DNA from 3 places in the Thalassospira sp. CA1 genome. Region 1 is predicted to be linked to each of the others. Evidence: predicted binding sites of a transcription regulator. Region 1 holds the regulator's gene; each other region holds the start of a gene.
What was found. Region 1 encodes PhoB, which activates phosphate uptake and scavenging genes when phosphate is short. Its sites were predicted from a motif close to TNTCATAAAACTGTCA; they were not measured.
Positions count from the first base shown of each region.

Region 2: the regulator PhoB is predicted to act here: its motif matches at 1,441-1,456, upstream of AC5Q5A_RS08800 (inorganic phosphate transporter).
Region 3: the regulator PhoB is predicted to act here: its motif matches at 2,193-2,208, upstream of phnC (phosphonate ABC transporter ATP-binding protein).

Region 1 is NZ_JBZCIA010000001.1:641,333-646,695, forward strand. It holds gene pstA (phosphate ABC transporter permease PstA) at 1-479, shown strand, start outside; gene pstB (phosphate ABC transporter ATP-binding protein PstB) at 481-1,284, shown strand; gene phoU (phosphate signaling complex protein PhoU) at 1,306-2,028, shown strand; gene phoB (phosphate regulon transcriptional regulator PhoB) at 2,046-2,744, shown strand; gene AC5Q5A_RS02920 (cation:proton antiporter domain-containing protein) at 2,826-4,574, opposite strand; gene AC5Q5A_RS02925 (calcium/sodium antiporter) at 4,841-5,363, shown strand, end outside.
Region 2 is NZ_JBZCIA010000004.1:14,468-19,830, reverse strand. It holds gene AC5Q5A_RS08805 (AsmA family protein) at 1-1,358, shown strand, start outside; gene AC5Q5A_RS08800 (inorganic phosphate transporter) at 1,529-3,055, shown strand; gene AC5Q5A_RS08795 (VUT family protein) at 3,287-3,832, shown strand; gene queA (tRNA preQ1(34) S-adenosylmethionine ribosyltransferase-isomerase QueA) at 3,952-5,004, shown strand; gene tgt (tRNA guanosine(34) transglycosylase Tgt) at 5,011-5,363, shown strand, end outside.
Region 3 is NZ_JBZCIA010000015.1:31,117-36,479, forward strand. It holds gene AC5Q5A_RS19090 (BCCT family transporter) at 1-158, shown strand, start outside; gene AC5Q5A_RS19095 (META domain-containing protein) at 292-750, opposite strand; gene AC5Q5A_RS19100 (Ldh family oxidoreductase) at 984-1,979, shown strand; gene phnC (phosphonate ABC transporter ATP-binding protein) at 2,284-3,129, shown strand; gene phnD (phosphonate ABC transporter substrate-binding protein) at 3,200-4,216, shown strand; gene phnE (phosphonate ABC transporter, permease protein PhnE) at 4,285-5,097, shown strand; gene AC5Q5A_RS19120 (LbetaH domain-containing protein) at 5,100-5,363, shown strand, end outside.

The DNA.
Region 1 (5,363 bases):
TCTATCTCAATGTCATGCATTTGCCGCGCTCGGCCCCGGTTGTCGGTGGTTTGACGCTGGCGCTGATGACTTTGCCGACGATCATCATCGCATCGCGTGCGGCGATCAAGGCGGTGCCGCCGTCGATCCGTCAGGCCGCCCTTGGCCTTGGTGCATCACCGGTTCAGACCGTCACCCACCATGTCTTGCCGCTCGCCATGCCGGGCATTCTGACCGGCACGATCATTGGTATGGCACAGGCATTGGGGGAAACTGCACCGCTTCTGATGATCGGGATGGTGGCCTTTATTGTTGATATCCCGGGCGGGGCGCTTGACCCGGCAACGGTTCTGCCGGTCCAGATCTATCTGTGGGCAGACAGCCCGGAACGTGCCTTTGTCGAGAAAACCTCGGCAGCGATTATGGTGTTGCTGGCCTTCCTTGTCCTGATGAATGGACTGGCTGTGTATCTGCGCAAAAAATTTGAACGGAAGTGGTAAAATGGCTGCTGTATCCCAGAGCGCAATGACGGCGGAGCCGTCGGTCGAAAAACCGAAAATGACCGCGCGCAAGCTCGATCTTTTCTATAGCGACAATCAGGCCCTCTATGAGGTCAACCTTGATATCCCCGAACAGCAGGTAACCGCACTGATTGGTCCGTCGGGCTGTGGTAAATCCACCTTCCTGCGCTGCCTGAACCGGATGAATGACACCATTGACGGTGTGACGATCAAAGGTGACGTTACCCTGGATGGTCGCGACATCTATGACAAGCGGATCGACGTGGTTCAGTTGCGCGCGCGCATCGGCATGGTGTTCCAGAAACCCAACCCGTTCCCGAAATCGATCTATGACAACGTGGCCTATGGCCCGCGCATTCATGGTCTGGTCAATTCGCGTGATGAGCTTGATGAAATCGTCATGACCTCGCTCGAACGTGCCGGTCTTCTGAAAGAAGTCAAAGATCGCCTGCAATCGCCGGCAACCGGTCTTTCCGGTGGTCAGCAGCAGCGCCTTTGCATTGCACGCGCGGTTGCCGTCAGCCCGGAAGTCATCCTGATGGATGAGCCGTGCTCGGCCCTTGATCCGATTGCGACCGCCAAGGTCGAGGAACTGATAGACGAGTTGCGTTCGAACTACACGATCGTGATCGTGACCCACTCCATGCAGCAGGCCGCCCGTGTGTCGCAGCGCACCGCGTTCTTCCACCTTGGAAGGCTGGTTGAAGTCGGTGAAACCGATCAGATCTTTACCAACCCGAAGGACGAACGCACCAAGGGTTACATTACCGGCCGCTTCGGTTAAGCGAGCCAGGAGTAGGCATAAATGGCTGATGAACATACCCATATCGTAAGTTCGTTCGACGAGGAACTCACCCGTCTGAACAACATCATTTCGCAAATGGGCGGGCTTGCCGAAAGCCAGCTTATTTCCTCGATCAGATCCATCGTCAAACGCGATTCCGAACTGGCCGAGAAAGTCATCCTGTCCGATCAGCGCATTGACGTGCTCGAACAGGAAGTCCAGGACTTTGCCGTCCGTCTTCTGGCCCTGCGTCAGCCGATGGCAGATGACCTGCGTCAGGTGGTGACGGCCCTTAAGCTGTCAAACGATCTTGAACGCATTGGTGATCTTGCCAAGAACATCGCCAAACGCGCGCAGGTGCTTAATCAGATCCCGCCGATCCGCCCGGTTCAGGCGATCCCGAACATGGCCAAACTGGCCCAGGAAATCATCAAGGATGTCCTGGATGCCTATATCGAAAGCGACGCCGAAAAGGCCCACCGGGTCTGGGAACGCGATCAGGAAGTCGACGATATGTACAATTCGCTGTTCCGCGAATTGCTGACCTACATGATGGAAGATCCGCGCAACATTACCGCATCGACCCATCTGTTGTTCATTGCCAAGAACATCGAACGTATCGGTGATCACGCAACCAATATCGCCGAAACGATCTATTACCGGATCAAGGGCGAAGACCTGCCGGGAATTGACCGGCCAAAAAACGACGCAGCGAACTTCGCTGTTGTCGAACCGAATGACTGACACGGGAGCATAGGAAGATGGACCCAACGGTTCTTATCGTCGAGGACGAGGCAGCAATCGTAACCATGTTGCGCTACAACCTCGAACGCGAGGGGATGCAGGTTGTCGAAGCCGGTGACGGTGACGAAGCGTTGAAAATTCTGGCTGAAACCCATGTCGATCTGGTTTTGCTCGACTGGATGTTGCCGGTAATGTCGGGGATCGAGGTCTGCCGTCAGATCCGCCGCAAGCCTGAAAGCCGCGATTTGCCGGTGATCATGGTGACTGCACGTGGCGAAGAGGGTGACCGCATCCGCGGTCTTGATACCGGCGCTGATGACTATGTCACCAAGCCGTTTGCCATTGGCGAGCTTCTGGCCCGTATCCGCGCACTTTTGCGCCGGTCCGGTCCGGCGCAACCACAAGGGCAGTTGATCTATTCCGACATCGAAATGGATCTCGCCGCCCACCGGGTCAGCCGCAATGGAAAATCGATCCATCTTGGCCCGACCGAGTTTCGTCTGCTGCGCTATTTCCTCGAACATCCGGGACGGGTTTTCTCGCGCGAACAGTTGCTTAACGCGGTTTGGGGCCCGAATATCTATGTCGAAACCCGCACCGTCGACGTTCATATCCGTCGCCTGCGCAAGGCGCTCAATGACGTCAAGGGCACCCGCGATATCATCCGCACTGTCCGTGCCGCGGGCTATGCACTGGACTCTGAAACCGCGGCCTAAGCCGGTTTAGAGCCCGATCCAATTAAAAAAACCCCCGTTGCAGGTTGCAGCGGGGGTTTTTGTTTTAAGGGCGTAACGTCTTCAGGTTTCTTTCTTCGCCGGTTTGTCTGCATTCTCCGACCCTGACGGTTTGCGCTGCGGGCGCGGCGCCAGTTCGTTCATCAAAAGCATGTCCGCACGGCGGAATTTGGCGATTTCGGCATCAATATCTTCCTGCGGCACATCGCACGCGGCCAAAACATGATCGGATAACCGCAACCCGGTTTCCAGAACTTCCGGGATGGCGGCATCCGCCCCGTGGCGCGACAGCGGCCCGATATGGGTGATGTCCTGCGCGCGGGCAAAGATCTTCAGATGCGGGTAATGCTGGCGCAAAAGGGCGACCGTCTTCTCGGTCGCATGCGGGTTCCCCATGGCAACAACCGCAATTTTTGCCTCATCGGTGTGTGCCGCCCGGAAAGTTTCCGGTCTGGACCCGTCGGCAAAGTAAACCGGAAGGCCTTCCGCCCGCCCGCGTGAAACCTGCTGTGCATCACTATCAAGCACCAGGAACGGAATATTGCGCGTCTTGAGCAACCGGGCCAGAACCCTGCCAACGCGGCCGCTTCCGATCACCAGAACATGCTGGTGAATGCCCTCGGACTCCTCGGCAATCTTGCCAAGCTGGTCTTCTTCCTTGGGATGAAGCTTTTCCTCGATCTTGTGACCAAGGCTGATCAGGGTCGGGGTCAGCGCCATCGAAATCGCCACCACCGGGATCAGCATGGCTGCCATTTCAAGCGGCACCGCGCCGTTCTGGGCGGCCAGGGCAAACATGACAAAGGCAAATTCACCGCCGGCGGCCAAGCTCATCGCCACCCGGATGGCAAGGCCGGTTTCAAACCGGATCGCGCGCGCCAGAACGAACAAAACCGCCGTCTTGATCACCAGCAACAGCACCAGCCACATGACGATGGTGCCAAATTCGTTATACACAACGTCGGCATCAACCGACATGCCCACCGACATAAAGAACAGCGACAGGAACACGCCGCGGAACGGTGAAATGTCGGCTTCGATCTGATGGCGGAACTCGGTTTCGGCCAGCATCACCCCGGCGATAAACGCCCCCAGCGCCATCGAAAGCCCGGAAACCTCGGTCAATGTGCTGGCGGCTAGCACAACAAACAGCGTGCCGATGGCAAACAGTTCCGGGTTCTTAAGCGACGCGATATAGCGAAACAGGCGCGGCAACACATAGCGCCCGACCAGTAACAACAACGCGACCGACCCAAAACCAAGCAGGATGCTCATCCACGGGCTGGTTTCCGTGCCAGCATCACCTGCCGCCTGCACCATGATCAGGAACGGACCAACCGCCACGTCCTGCAATAACAAAATGGCAAGGGCCGCACGGCCAAACCGGGTATTGAGCTGCTTGTCATCGGAAAGCTGTTTGAGGATGATCGCGGTCGATGAAAGCGCAAGCGCCCCTGCAATCACCAACGCCGTCGGCAGCGGGAATTCCATGACAACCAGAAGCCCCAGAAGGGCTGCCATCGACACCAGAATTTGCAAAACACCCAGACCGGCAAACCGCCCGCCAATCACGCGCAAACGATCACGCGAAAGCTCCAGCCCGATCATGAACAGCAGGAAAACCACGCCCAGTTCGGCAACCGTGGAAATGTCTTCGCGTTCGGAAATCAGGCCAAAGCCGAATGGCCCGATAAAGAACCCGCCAATCAGAAAGCCGATGATCGAATTCGCACGCAGCTTGTGCGCAATCGGCACCGCAATGATCGCGGCAGTCAGAATAAGAAACAGCTCAAACAGGACGCTGTGATGCATGGCGAAATTCGTTCCGGAAGGCGGTCAAATAATCAATGGGTATCAGGACCTAAATGCCTGAAAATAACGAGATTACAACGATAACGAAAATAACCCTGCCAGTCGTGGGTAAATTTGCGGCATTGGCGAAATTCACCGCCCAATCGCACTATAAAGTGCTGTGTCGATTGTCACCGCCTGATGACTTGCCATTCGCGCTGCCAAATGCCATCTTCCGCGGGCCCGACAACGGGCCGGTTTAATCGCTTTTGAAACGAGCAGATATTTTGGAACAGCTAATCCCCTATCTTCAGATCATCGCGGGTCTTGTATTGCTGACAGCAGGTGGTGAATTCATCGTAAGGGGGGCGGTTGGTCTTGCACTTTTGCTGGGCGTTTCCAAGGTGATCGTCGGTCTGACGATTGTCGCCGCCGGCACGTCAGCACCGGAATTTGTCGTCTCGCTCAATGCATCACTCAAAGGCACGGCCGATATCGCCATGGGCAACGTTGTTGGCTCCAACATTGCCAATATCCTGCTTATTTTGGGTGCTGTTGCCTTGCTTAAACCCGTTGCGGCCTCGCGGGTCACCGTGGTGCGCGATGGCGGCACCATGTTGCTGGGCACGGTCCTGTTTATCGCCTTTTGCATGTTTGGCGTGATTGAACGCTGGGCCGGGGCGGTGATGCTTTGTGTGCTGGCGGCCATCTGGTACTTCACCTATCAGCACGACAAAAATTCGCCAAGCGAGGCCAGCCACCTGCACGAGGAAGAAGTCGACGAAGTCGGCGAAAAGCCCAAAGGCTGGA
Region 2 (5,363 bases), on a different contig from region 1:
CCAACCCGCTGTTGCAGGTTGCGCTTGATGGTGTTGTTTCAGAGATGCTTGGCAGCAATCCCGGCATTGATGGCAAGCTTGCCGTGCAGGCATCCAGCCTGAACCGTGCGCTGGAGCTTCTTGCCCCAACCTACACGCCATCTGGCAATCTTGGCCGACTGGCGGTTTCGGGCGATGTGAAGGGCAATGCGCAGAATGTCGCGCTCGATGGTCTGAAGCTTATCCTTGGCGCATTTGAAACGTCGGGTACCGTGCGCTTTGATGGTTCACAGGCACAGCCCAAGCTTTCTGTCGCACTTTCGGGTGGCAAGCTTGTGGTGGATCCGTTCCTGCCAGCAGACAAGCGCGCAAGCCTGATGCCCGGTATGGGCAGCGGCCCGCGCAAGGCAGCGTTCAATCTGCCGAAAACCACGATGGTTACCCGCGTTGATGCCCGCGACGGCACGCCGTGGGATGACACCGTGATTGATGTTTCGGCCCTTCGTTCGATTGATGCTGATATTGCAGTTGCCCTGGATCAGCTTGATTTCGATACCTATAGCCTGATCAATCCGGACTTGAAGGCAACGTTGGTTAACGGGCTTCTCAGCATTCCGAGCTTTACCGGACTTCTGGGGCAGGGGGACCTTGCGATTAACGGCACATTTGATGCGCGCAACACCGATGTGCCCAAACTGGCCCTTGCCGGTCGTTTGGACAGTGCGCGGATCGAAAGCCTTGTGCCGATCCGGGTGGCAAGTGACACCATCCTTGGTGGACTGGGACTGACATTTGATGCCAATGCGCAGGGCAATACATCGCGCCGTCTGGTGTCGGCCCTGAACGGTACGGCCAATCTGGTTCTGAACAATGTGCGGTTCAGCAATGCCGACAAACGGTCGCCGGATCCGCGCCTGAATATCGAGGCACTTCTGCGTCAGGGCCCGCAGGCCATGGTGGTTGAAGGTGTTGGCAACAACGATCTTATGCAATCGCTTGAAGCGGACATGACCATCACCAACGGCATTGCCAAAACCACCCGTGTCGAAGCACTGTCGCGGGTCGGCACTGCGGATGCGGATGCGACCCTTGATTTGCCGCGTTGGGTGATGGATACGCAGGCTGATTTCGATTTCTCTGAAAAGATCGAAGAATTACCGCCGTTCAGCGTCTATGCCAAAGGCAAGATCGATGATCCGGTCATCACCGGACGCATGGACAAGGTTGCCGTTCGGGTTCTCGACAACCTGATCGACAAGGCACTGGGTGGCAGCGGATCAAGCAACGATTCATCGGGAACGGGTGGCTCTGGTGGCGGCTCCGCCGAGGATGCGGCCAAAGGCCTGCTGAAGGGGCTTTTGAACCAGTTCGGTCGCTGATATCAAATCCCTTGCAAATGTTGGAAAACGGCCCCGTTTTGTGGGGCCGTTTTTCTTTATCCTCAAAGACTTATCCGAAGGTCGTCATAAAACAGCAAAAAAACCTTAACAAAGAGGTCCGGCTTCGACATGATCCGCCCGTCGATTCCCTTTGATGGTAACGGTTGATTATGTCGGTAAAGAAAACTGCTCTGGATAAGGATCTCAAGTGGCAAAAACGCATGGATGCGGGGCTGGGTGAAACAGCATCGATCAGTGCGAAGCTTGGTCTGGCACTTGTCTTCCTGCTTGCCTGTAGTGCGTTTGTCGCCTTTCACATGGGCGGACTGCCGCAAAGTGGCTTCCTGATCGCCGCCGCCGTTATCGGTGGTTACATGGCGTTGAATATCGGGGCCAACGACGTTGCCAACAATGTTGGTCCGGCGGTGGGTTCCAAGGCGCTGACCATGGTTGGTGCCCTTTTGATTGCGGCCATATTCGAGGCCGCCGGTGCGATCATTGCCGGTGGCGATGTTGTCGGCACAATCAAGAACGGCATTATTGATCCCACCCAGATGCCCGATGCCCAAACCTTTGTCTGGGCGATGATGGCAGCCCTTCTGGCCGCGGCCCTTTGGCTGAACCTGGCCACCTGGTTTGGCGCGCCGGTGTCAACCACCCATTCGATTGTTGGTGGTGTCATGGGGGCTGGTATGGCCGCCGTTGGCATTGGGGCGGTGAACTGGCCGACCATGGGCACAATCGCCGCAAGTTGGGTGATTTCGCCGGTTCTGGGTGGTTTGATTGCTGCCGGGTTCCTGGCCTTTATCAAATTCCGCATTCTTTACACCGAAGACCGCGTGACCGCTGCGCGCAAATGGGTTCCGATCTTGGTCGGCGTTATGGTCTCGGCCTTCACGATGTATCTGATGATGAAGGGTGTGAAGAAGATCTGGAAGGCCGAAACACCGGTTGTGATCGCCATTGGTGTTGCCGCGTTCTTCCTGACCGTGATCCCGGTCCGCAAGGCCGTCTTCCGTGCTTCCGCCAGCATGACCGGCCGTCGCAAGGAAATCGCATCGCTGTTTCGCATTCCGCTTGTCGTGTCGGCAGCCTTGCTGTCCTTCGCGCACGGCTCGAACGATGTTGCCAACGCGATTGGTCCGCTGGCCGCCATTGTTTCCGGTGTTGATAGCGGTCAGATCGTGACCTCGGCGCCGATCCCGATCTGGGTGATGGTCATCGGCGCGCTTGGTATTTCTGCCGGTCTGATCCTGTTTGGTCCGAAACTGATCAAGACGGTTGGATCAAAGATCACCAAGCTTGATCCGATCCGGGCCTATACCGTGGCATTGTCGGCGGCCCTTACGGTGATTGTCGCATCTGCACTGGGTCTTCCGGTAAGTTCGACCCACATTGCGGTTGGTGCTGTGTTCGGCGTTGGTTTCCTGCGTGAAAGCCTGTCGCATCGTCGTCGTAAGGTCGCATCGCCTATGTTGGTGGATCGTCCGGAAAACGAACAGGGCGATGAACATATCGAAGCACTTCGTCAGATTGACCCGAGTGAGGCCGAAAAGGCCGAGAAGAAGATGCGCAAGCGTCTTCTGGTGCGTCGTCGCTATGCGGTGACGATTGCAACCGCCTGGGTGGTGACGGTTCCTGCCGGTGCCTTCCTCGGCGCGCTTCTGTTCTTCACCATTCGCGGCATCATGCTGTAACTTAAAACAAATATGGTTTCGCGGCGCGGCGCCCCATTTTCCCCGGGGCGACTTGCAGCGATCTGCAGCGGCGATCAGGTTTTCCTGATCGCCGTTTTTCCTTGACCGGGCCTTGGTCTGCGCGTAAACAGCCGCACCAAAGTTACACAGAATCCGTTCGTGATCGTCGCCCAGTATGGTGGGCCGCGAGATTTGTTATGCGTGGGTTCATTTGATGAGAAGGGCTAACAGATGAAAGCGATCATTTTCGGTGTCCTCGCCATGGCGGTGACCGTTGTCGCATCGAACATTCTGGTCGAATACCCGCTGCCCGGCGTTCTGGCGGACTGGCTGACCTATGGTGCCTTTACCTATCCGGTCGCTTTCCTTGTTACGGACCTGACCAACCGTGCGCGCGGTGCGGCGGCGGCACGGGTTGTCGTGCTGGCCGGGTTTGCGCTGGCGGTTGTTCTGTCCCTGATCGTTGCGGATACGCGCATTGCCATCGCATCGGGTTCGGCTTTTCTGATTGCCCAGATGCTTGATGTGACCGTGTTTGACAAACTGCGCCGTGCAAGCTGGTGGAAAGCACCACTGGTGTCGTCTGGCATCGGGTCGGCGGTTGATACCGCCTTGTTCTTCTCGATCGCGTTTGCTGGTACGGGGCTTCCGTGGGATACGTGGGCGATGGGTGATTTCGCAGCCAAGATGATCATGGCGCTGACCTGTCTGGCGCCGTTCCGTCTTTTGATGACGGTGATCACACCGCGCACTGATGCGGAACCGGCCCGCGGCTGATATCGGTTTGGACCCTAAGGCGTATCAGATATGCCGTCCGTGACCTTGTGATTTCTTCTGAAGGGGCGCATAACACGCCCCTTCATTTGTTTTTTAATTGAGCGGAATTTCCCTGATCCATGAAAGTCGATCTGTTCGATTTTGAATTGCCGCGCGACCGCATTGCCGAACATCCGGCCAACCCGCGTGATGCTGCCCGTATGCTTGATTTGTCAGGCGAAGGAATGCAGGACCGCATCGTGCGCGAATTGCCCGATATTTTGCGTCCCGGTGATCTGCTGATATCCAATGATACGCGCGTGATCCCGGCCCGCCTGTTTGGCAAACGAGGCGACGCCAAGGTTGAAGTCACCCTGCATAAACAGGAAGGCCTTGGCACCTGGGTGGCCTTCGCCAAACCGGCCAAGAAGCTGCGCATCGGGGAAACCTTCAAGGTCAATGACGAATTCGAAGCCGAAGTTCTTGCCAAGAAGGACGGCGGCGAAGTGACCCTGCGCTTTAACAAGTCCGGTGCAGACCTGATTGCGGCTCTTGAAAAATACGGTGTGATGCCGCTGCCGCCCTATATCCGGCGTGACGCCGGTGGTGATGATCAGGACAAATCCGATTATCAGACCATCTTTGCGCAAAAGGATGGTGCTGTGGCGGCCCCGACGGCGGGTTTGCATTTCACCCCGGAACTTCTGGCCAATCTGGATGCGCGCGGGATCAATCGCCGCACGATTACGCTTCATGTCGGGGCGGGCACCTTCCTACCGGTCAAGGTCGATGATACTGATGATCACAAAATGCATGCCGAATGGGGTTCGATCAGCAAGGAAATCGCTGATCTGATCAACGAAACTCGCGCCAATGGCGGACGGGTAGTTGCGGTGGGGACCACGTCGCTGCGTCTGCTTGAAAGTGCGGCGCGCGAAGACGGGGTGGTTGAACCGTTCGAGGCGGAGACCGACATCTTTATCACGCCGGGCTATAAATTCCGCGCAGTGGATATGTTGCTAACCAACTTCCACCTGCCGCGCTCGACCCTGTTTATGCTGGTGTCGGCCTTTGCCGGGTTTGAACGGATGAAGGCGGCCTATCAGCACGCCATCGAAAACGAATACCGTTTTTATTCCTATGGCGATTGCAGCCTGCTTGAATGCGCCAACAAAATTGATGCACGGACATAAGAACCGATGACCGAATTTCGTTACGAACTGCTTGCACAGGATGGCAAGGCCCGTCTGGGGCGCATTCACACCGCGCACGGCGTGATTGATACGCCGACTTTTATGCCGGTGGGAACTGCGGCCACGGTTAAGGGCATGTTGCCGGAAAACGTTGCCGACACGGGTGCGCAGATCCTTTTGGGCAATACGTACCATTTGATGCTGCGTCCGGGTGCAGAACGCATCGCACGTTTGGGTGGCCTGCACAAATTCATGAACTGGGACAAACCGATCCTGACCGATAGCGGCGGGTATCAGGTCATGTCGCTGGCAAAACTTCGCAAGATCACCGAAGAAGGTGTAACCTTCAAAAGCCATAT
Region 3 (5,363 bases), on a different contig from region 1:
TGGGTGGTGGCCTTGGATCCTTGCAGGCGATGGCGGTTTCGACCGGCTTCCCGTTTGCGATTGTCCTTCTGATGGCCTGCTATTCGATTATCCAGGGCCTGCGGACCGAACCCAAGGCCGTCGGGGCAAATTCCGAGGCGACGGTCAGCAAGGACTAGAATATCGTCATATGCGTATCTCGCCGCTTGGCGGTTATGATACCTGGTCAAAGAAAAGGGGCGCCAACTGGTGCCCCTTTTTCATTTCGCGCAAGCATGGTGCGTCGGCGGTACGTGATTGATGCCGGTGTGCTTATTGTGCGGTGGGTGTCAGCTCGATAACCGTGTTGCCGTCATTGTCCTTGAGCACAAGGTGCCCATCAACAACATCCCAGCTGCTGACCAAGACGAATGCGCCGCTAAAGGCATTTTCGATCTGCATGGCATTGTCGGCGATGCACATCTTTCGTGTCATGGCGAGTTGCGCGACACCCAGTGACGATCCCGCCTGTTCGTAAGTGCCGGAATACTGATTGCAACCAGCATTACCCGACACCATGCCGTCGCCGGAAAATGTGGCGGTCGCCATGACAGGTGGTGTCGGCGACAGGGTGCTGTTGCCATCAATGACCTGCACCAGTTGCCATTCCTGACCGGTTACACTTGCCCAGTCCGGTGTCATGTTGCTTGTGGATGCGGTGCTGCAGGCCGCAAGTGATGCCAATGCCACCAACGCCAAAGGCAAGACGATCCTGTGTTTAACCTGACGCATATCTGAATTCCTGTAATGCTTGCGCGGCCTCCGCGCGATCTTGTCATTCGCAAATTCTGGTGATGGTATCATATTTTCAAAGTCGTTGGCGCCAAAGGCGCTTCTGGTCGCACCCAAAACAGCTTTGCGCGCAGGGATGGCTTGTGGCTATGTTACGGATCCTGCAGGCGCATGATCCTTGCGCCCGTTTCCCGGTTCCAAAGCCCCACTTTGAAAATCAAGGTTACCTGACGATGAAGATTTCCGTGAAAGATGCCCACGCACTCGTGTGCGAAACTTTGATGCGCTGCAATGTGCGGGCAGACAATGCGGCCTCGGTCGCAACGGCACTGGTGACGGCCGAGGCATCCGGACAAGGGGGACACGGTTTTCGTCGCGTGCCGGCCTATAGCGCGCAGGCAAAGGTCGGCAAGGTTGATGGCATGATCAGCCCGATCTTTGAAAAGCTGACACCTGGCGTATTGCGCATTGATGCGCAGCATGGATTTGCCTATCCGGCACTGGATCTGATGATGGATCACTTGCCCGATATGGCCCGCACCCAGGGTATTGCGATTGCCGCAATCCACCGATCGCATCATGCAGGGGTGATGGGGCTTACGGTCGAACGTCTGGCGGAAAAGGGATTGGCGGCGATGATGTTTGCCAATGCCCCGGCGGCGATGGCAGCATGGGGTGGCCGACGTCCGATGTTTGGCACAAACCCGATTGCCTTTGGTGTGCCGGTCGGGGATGCCGGTGATCCGATCATCATCGACCTTGCGCTTTCGAAGGTCGCCCGCGGCAAGATCATGGCCGCCAAGCAAAAGGGTGTCGCTATTCCCGATGACTGGGCGCTTGATGTGGATGGCAATCCGACTACCGATGCCGTCAAAGCCATTGATGGCACGATGATCCCGGCCGGTGGGGTCAAGGGGGCGGCACTTGCCATGATGGTGGAACTTCTTGCGGCTGGTCTTACCGGTGCACAGTTCGGTCACCAGTCTTCGTCACTTTTTGATGACAAAGGCGCACCACCTGCGCTTGGACAACTGATCATTGCCATTGATCCCAAGGCAACCGGCGGTGACGGTGTAATGGATCACCTTGCCTATATTGCCAACGAGATTGCCGCAGAAGAAGGCGTTCGTTTGCCGGGGCGTCGCGGCAAGCAGGCACGCGCACTTGCCGAAGCGGAGGGCCTTGAGATTGAAGACGACGTCATGGAGACCATCAGTCAAATTAAATAAATTTCGCGATCGGTCCGTCTGCGCCGGTGTCAAAATCGTTAATGCCGAATGTTTGACTGTTCTGTAGTTTTAAAATTGGACATTCATCAGACAAATACCTGCTGCAAATTTTAAAAATGTTACAGAAATAATGTCGGAATTACCGGTGAGTACTTCGACGAATTCTTGATGTATAGACAAGTTTAATTGTTGTCGGGGCGATATGCTCTGCGTAATCATCGAACTGTAACATCAGTGTCACCGTAGAGTCGCGGTTTGTGCGTAGCTTCTTCATCCAGCGAAACACATTCAGGCGACTCTTTTGATGCTGGTTGTAGATATCTCTGGACTGAACAAAAGCTTTACCCGTGACAAGCGTGCGCTCAGCGGCGTCAAACTGCAGGTGCGGGAAGGCGAGATGGTGGCGCTGATTGGCGCATCGGGTTCGGGTAAATCCACACTGATCCGTCATATTGCCGGTTTGCTGCGCGGTGATCGCGATGGCGGCAAGATCGTCGTGTTTGGCGAAACCATTCAGGAAAATGGCAAGATTTCACGCGGTGCCCGCAAGGTGCGCTCAGAGATCGGTGTTGTTTTCCAGCAGTTCAATCTGGTTAGCCGCCTTTCGGTTCTGACCAACGTCCTGATGGGGCTTTTGGGCCGTGTTCCGGCATGGCGCGGGTCGCTTGGTCTGTTTACCAAAACCGAAAAGATGCGCGCCATGAGCGCGCTTCATCGTGTTGGCATTGATGCCCATGCGTCGAAAAAGGCGCGGAACCTTTCAGGTGGTCAGCAGCAGCGTGCGGCGATTGCGCGCACCATTACCCAGGGTGCCCGACTTATTCTTGCCGACGAGCCGATTGCATCGCTTGATCCGGCATCGTCCCGCAAGGTGATGAACACTCTTGATCGCGTAAACCGCGAAGACAACGTCACCGTCATCGTATCACTTCATCAGGTTGATTACGCAAAAGATTACTGCAAACGAACCATCGCCATGCGCGATGGTGAAGTCGTTTTCGACGGACCGTCAAGCGAACTGACGCCGCAATTCCTTCAGGAACTTTACGGTGAACATTCTTCCGAACTTTTTGCCGATGGTGCGGCAAAGGCCGCAGAGCCGGTTACACGGCCCATCGCAGAAAAGGACCTGGCTGTCGCAACAAGCTAGCCGGGCCAGTTGTCATGACTGCCTTACCTTCTCGAAACATGTCGAAATCTATTCTGACAGGGGACTTCTTATGAACGTTAAGACAATCGCATCCGCAGCATTTGCGGCCACGATGCTGGCATCCGTCGTTGCCAAGGCCGATGTTGAATTCAAGCCGCTCGAACAGGATCCGGAAACCATCGTTTTCGGTATCATTTCGACCGAATCCACCTCTAACCTCAAAGCTCAGTGGCAGCCGCTGATCGATGACATGGAAGAAGCCCTTGGCAAAGACGTCGAGGCATTCTTTGCACCGGATTATGCCGGTATCATCGAAGGCATGCGTTTTGGCAAGGTTCATGTTGGCTGGTTTGGTAACAAGTCGGCAATGGAAGCCGTTGACCGCGCCGGTGGCGAAGTTTTCGTTCAGACCTCCAAATCCGATGGTTCGAACGGTTACTACTCCCACATCATCACCCAGGCTGATAACGACAAGGTCAAAACCCTTGAAGACATGCTGAAATGTGATGGTTCGCTGAACTTCGGTATCGGTGATCCAAACTCGACCTCGGGCTTCCTGGTTCCGTCCTATTATGTCTTCGCGAAAAACGGCGTTGATCCGAAGGAATGCTTCAAGACTGTTCGTAACGCCAACCACGAAACCAACCTGATGGCGACTGCCAACAAGCAGGTTGATGTTGCTGCCAACAACTCCGAGCAGCTTGGCCGTACCAAAATGAACAAGCCGGAAATCACCGACAAGGTCAAAGTCATCTGGACCTCGCCGCTGATCCCGTCTGACCCGATGGTTTACCGTAAAGACCTGTCACGCGAACTGAAATCCGAAATCAAGGCATTCTTCCTTGGTTACGGTCGTTTCGGCGATGTTGAAAGCGCCAAGGAAGTTCTTGCCAACAACTCCGATGGCATGGGGCTTTTCATGGAAAGCTCGAACGCGCAGCTTTACCCGATCCGTCAGCTGGCCCTGTTCAAGGACAAGCTGAAAATCCAGAACACCGAAGAGCTTTCTGCTGAAGAAAAAGCAGAACGTGTTGCCGAGATCGACAAGAAACTTGCTGAACTCGACATCCTGGTTGCCTACCAGTAACCGACTTTTCGACAGGGAGTGCATCAAAGGTGCGCTCCCTGTTTGCTTTTAATTCCGGGATTTGAACGATGAACAGCAGCATTTCTTCGACATCATCTGTCGCAACGGAGCTTTCGCCGCGTGACCTTAAGCGGTCGGCATCAAGCTTCCTGCTTTGGGCGATCATCCTTGGACTTCTGGCCATGTCGTGGGAGGGGGCAGATATGCGCCCGATGGCGCTGTTTGAAAACAGCGGCAACATGGTTGACTTCGCCGAGGGCTTCTTCCCGCCCGACTTCCTGATGTGGAAGATGTATGTCGCAGAAATGTGGATCACCATCCAGATTGCGATCTGGGGCACAGCGCTTTCCATCGTTTGCTCGATCCCGTTTGGCATTCTTTCTTCTGAAAATATCGTCCCTGTCTGGGTCTATCAGCCGGTCCGTCGCCTGATGGATTCCTTCCGCGCGATCAACGAAATGGTCTTTGCCATGTTGTTCGTTGTTGCGGTCGGCCTTGGCCCGTTTGCCGGTGTCCTGGCCCTTTGGATTCACACCACGGGTGTTCTGGCCAAACTGTTTTCCGAGGCGGTCGAAGCAATTGACCCCGAACCGGTCGAAGGCATTCGTGCAACGGGGGCCAACGCGCTTCAGGAAGTCATCTTTGGCGTGATCCCGCAGGTCTTGCCGTTGTGGATTTCCTATTCGCTGTATCGCTTTGAATCCAATGTGCGGTCGGCGACTGTGCTGGGCATTGTCGGGGCCGGTGGTATCGGCATGGTGCTTTGGGAATATATCCGTGGCTTCTATTACGCGGAAACAGCGGCAGTCATGATCATCATCATTATTTCGGTCAGCCTGCTCGATATGGTGTCCCAGCGTCTGCGTAAACTGGTGACCTGATCATGGCGTTTAAGATTACGCAGGCTAAACCGGCAATGAAGGCATTGTCGGAGCAGCCCACGATTGACCAAACAGCGATCGTCGTTGATTGCGAAATGGGGATCTGGACCGAAGTCGGCGCACGGACCTCGATGCGCGAAACGAAAATGGATGATTATTCCTATGTCGTGAATGACAGCGAGATCATCTATTCCGACATCGGCAAGTTCGTAAATATCGCCGCCCATACCCGGATCAACCCGGGACAGCATCCGATGGACCGGGCA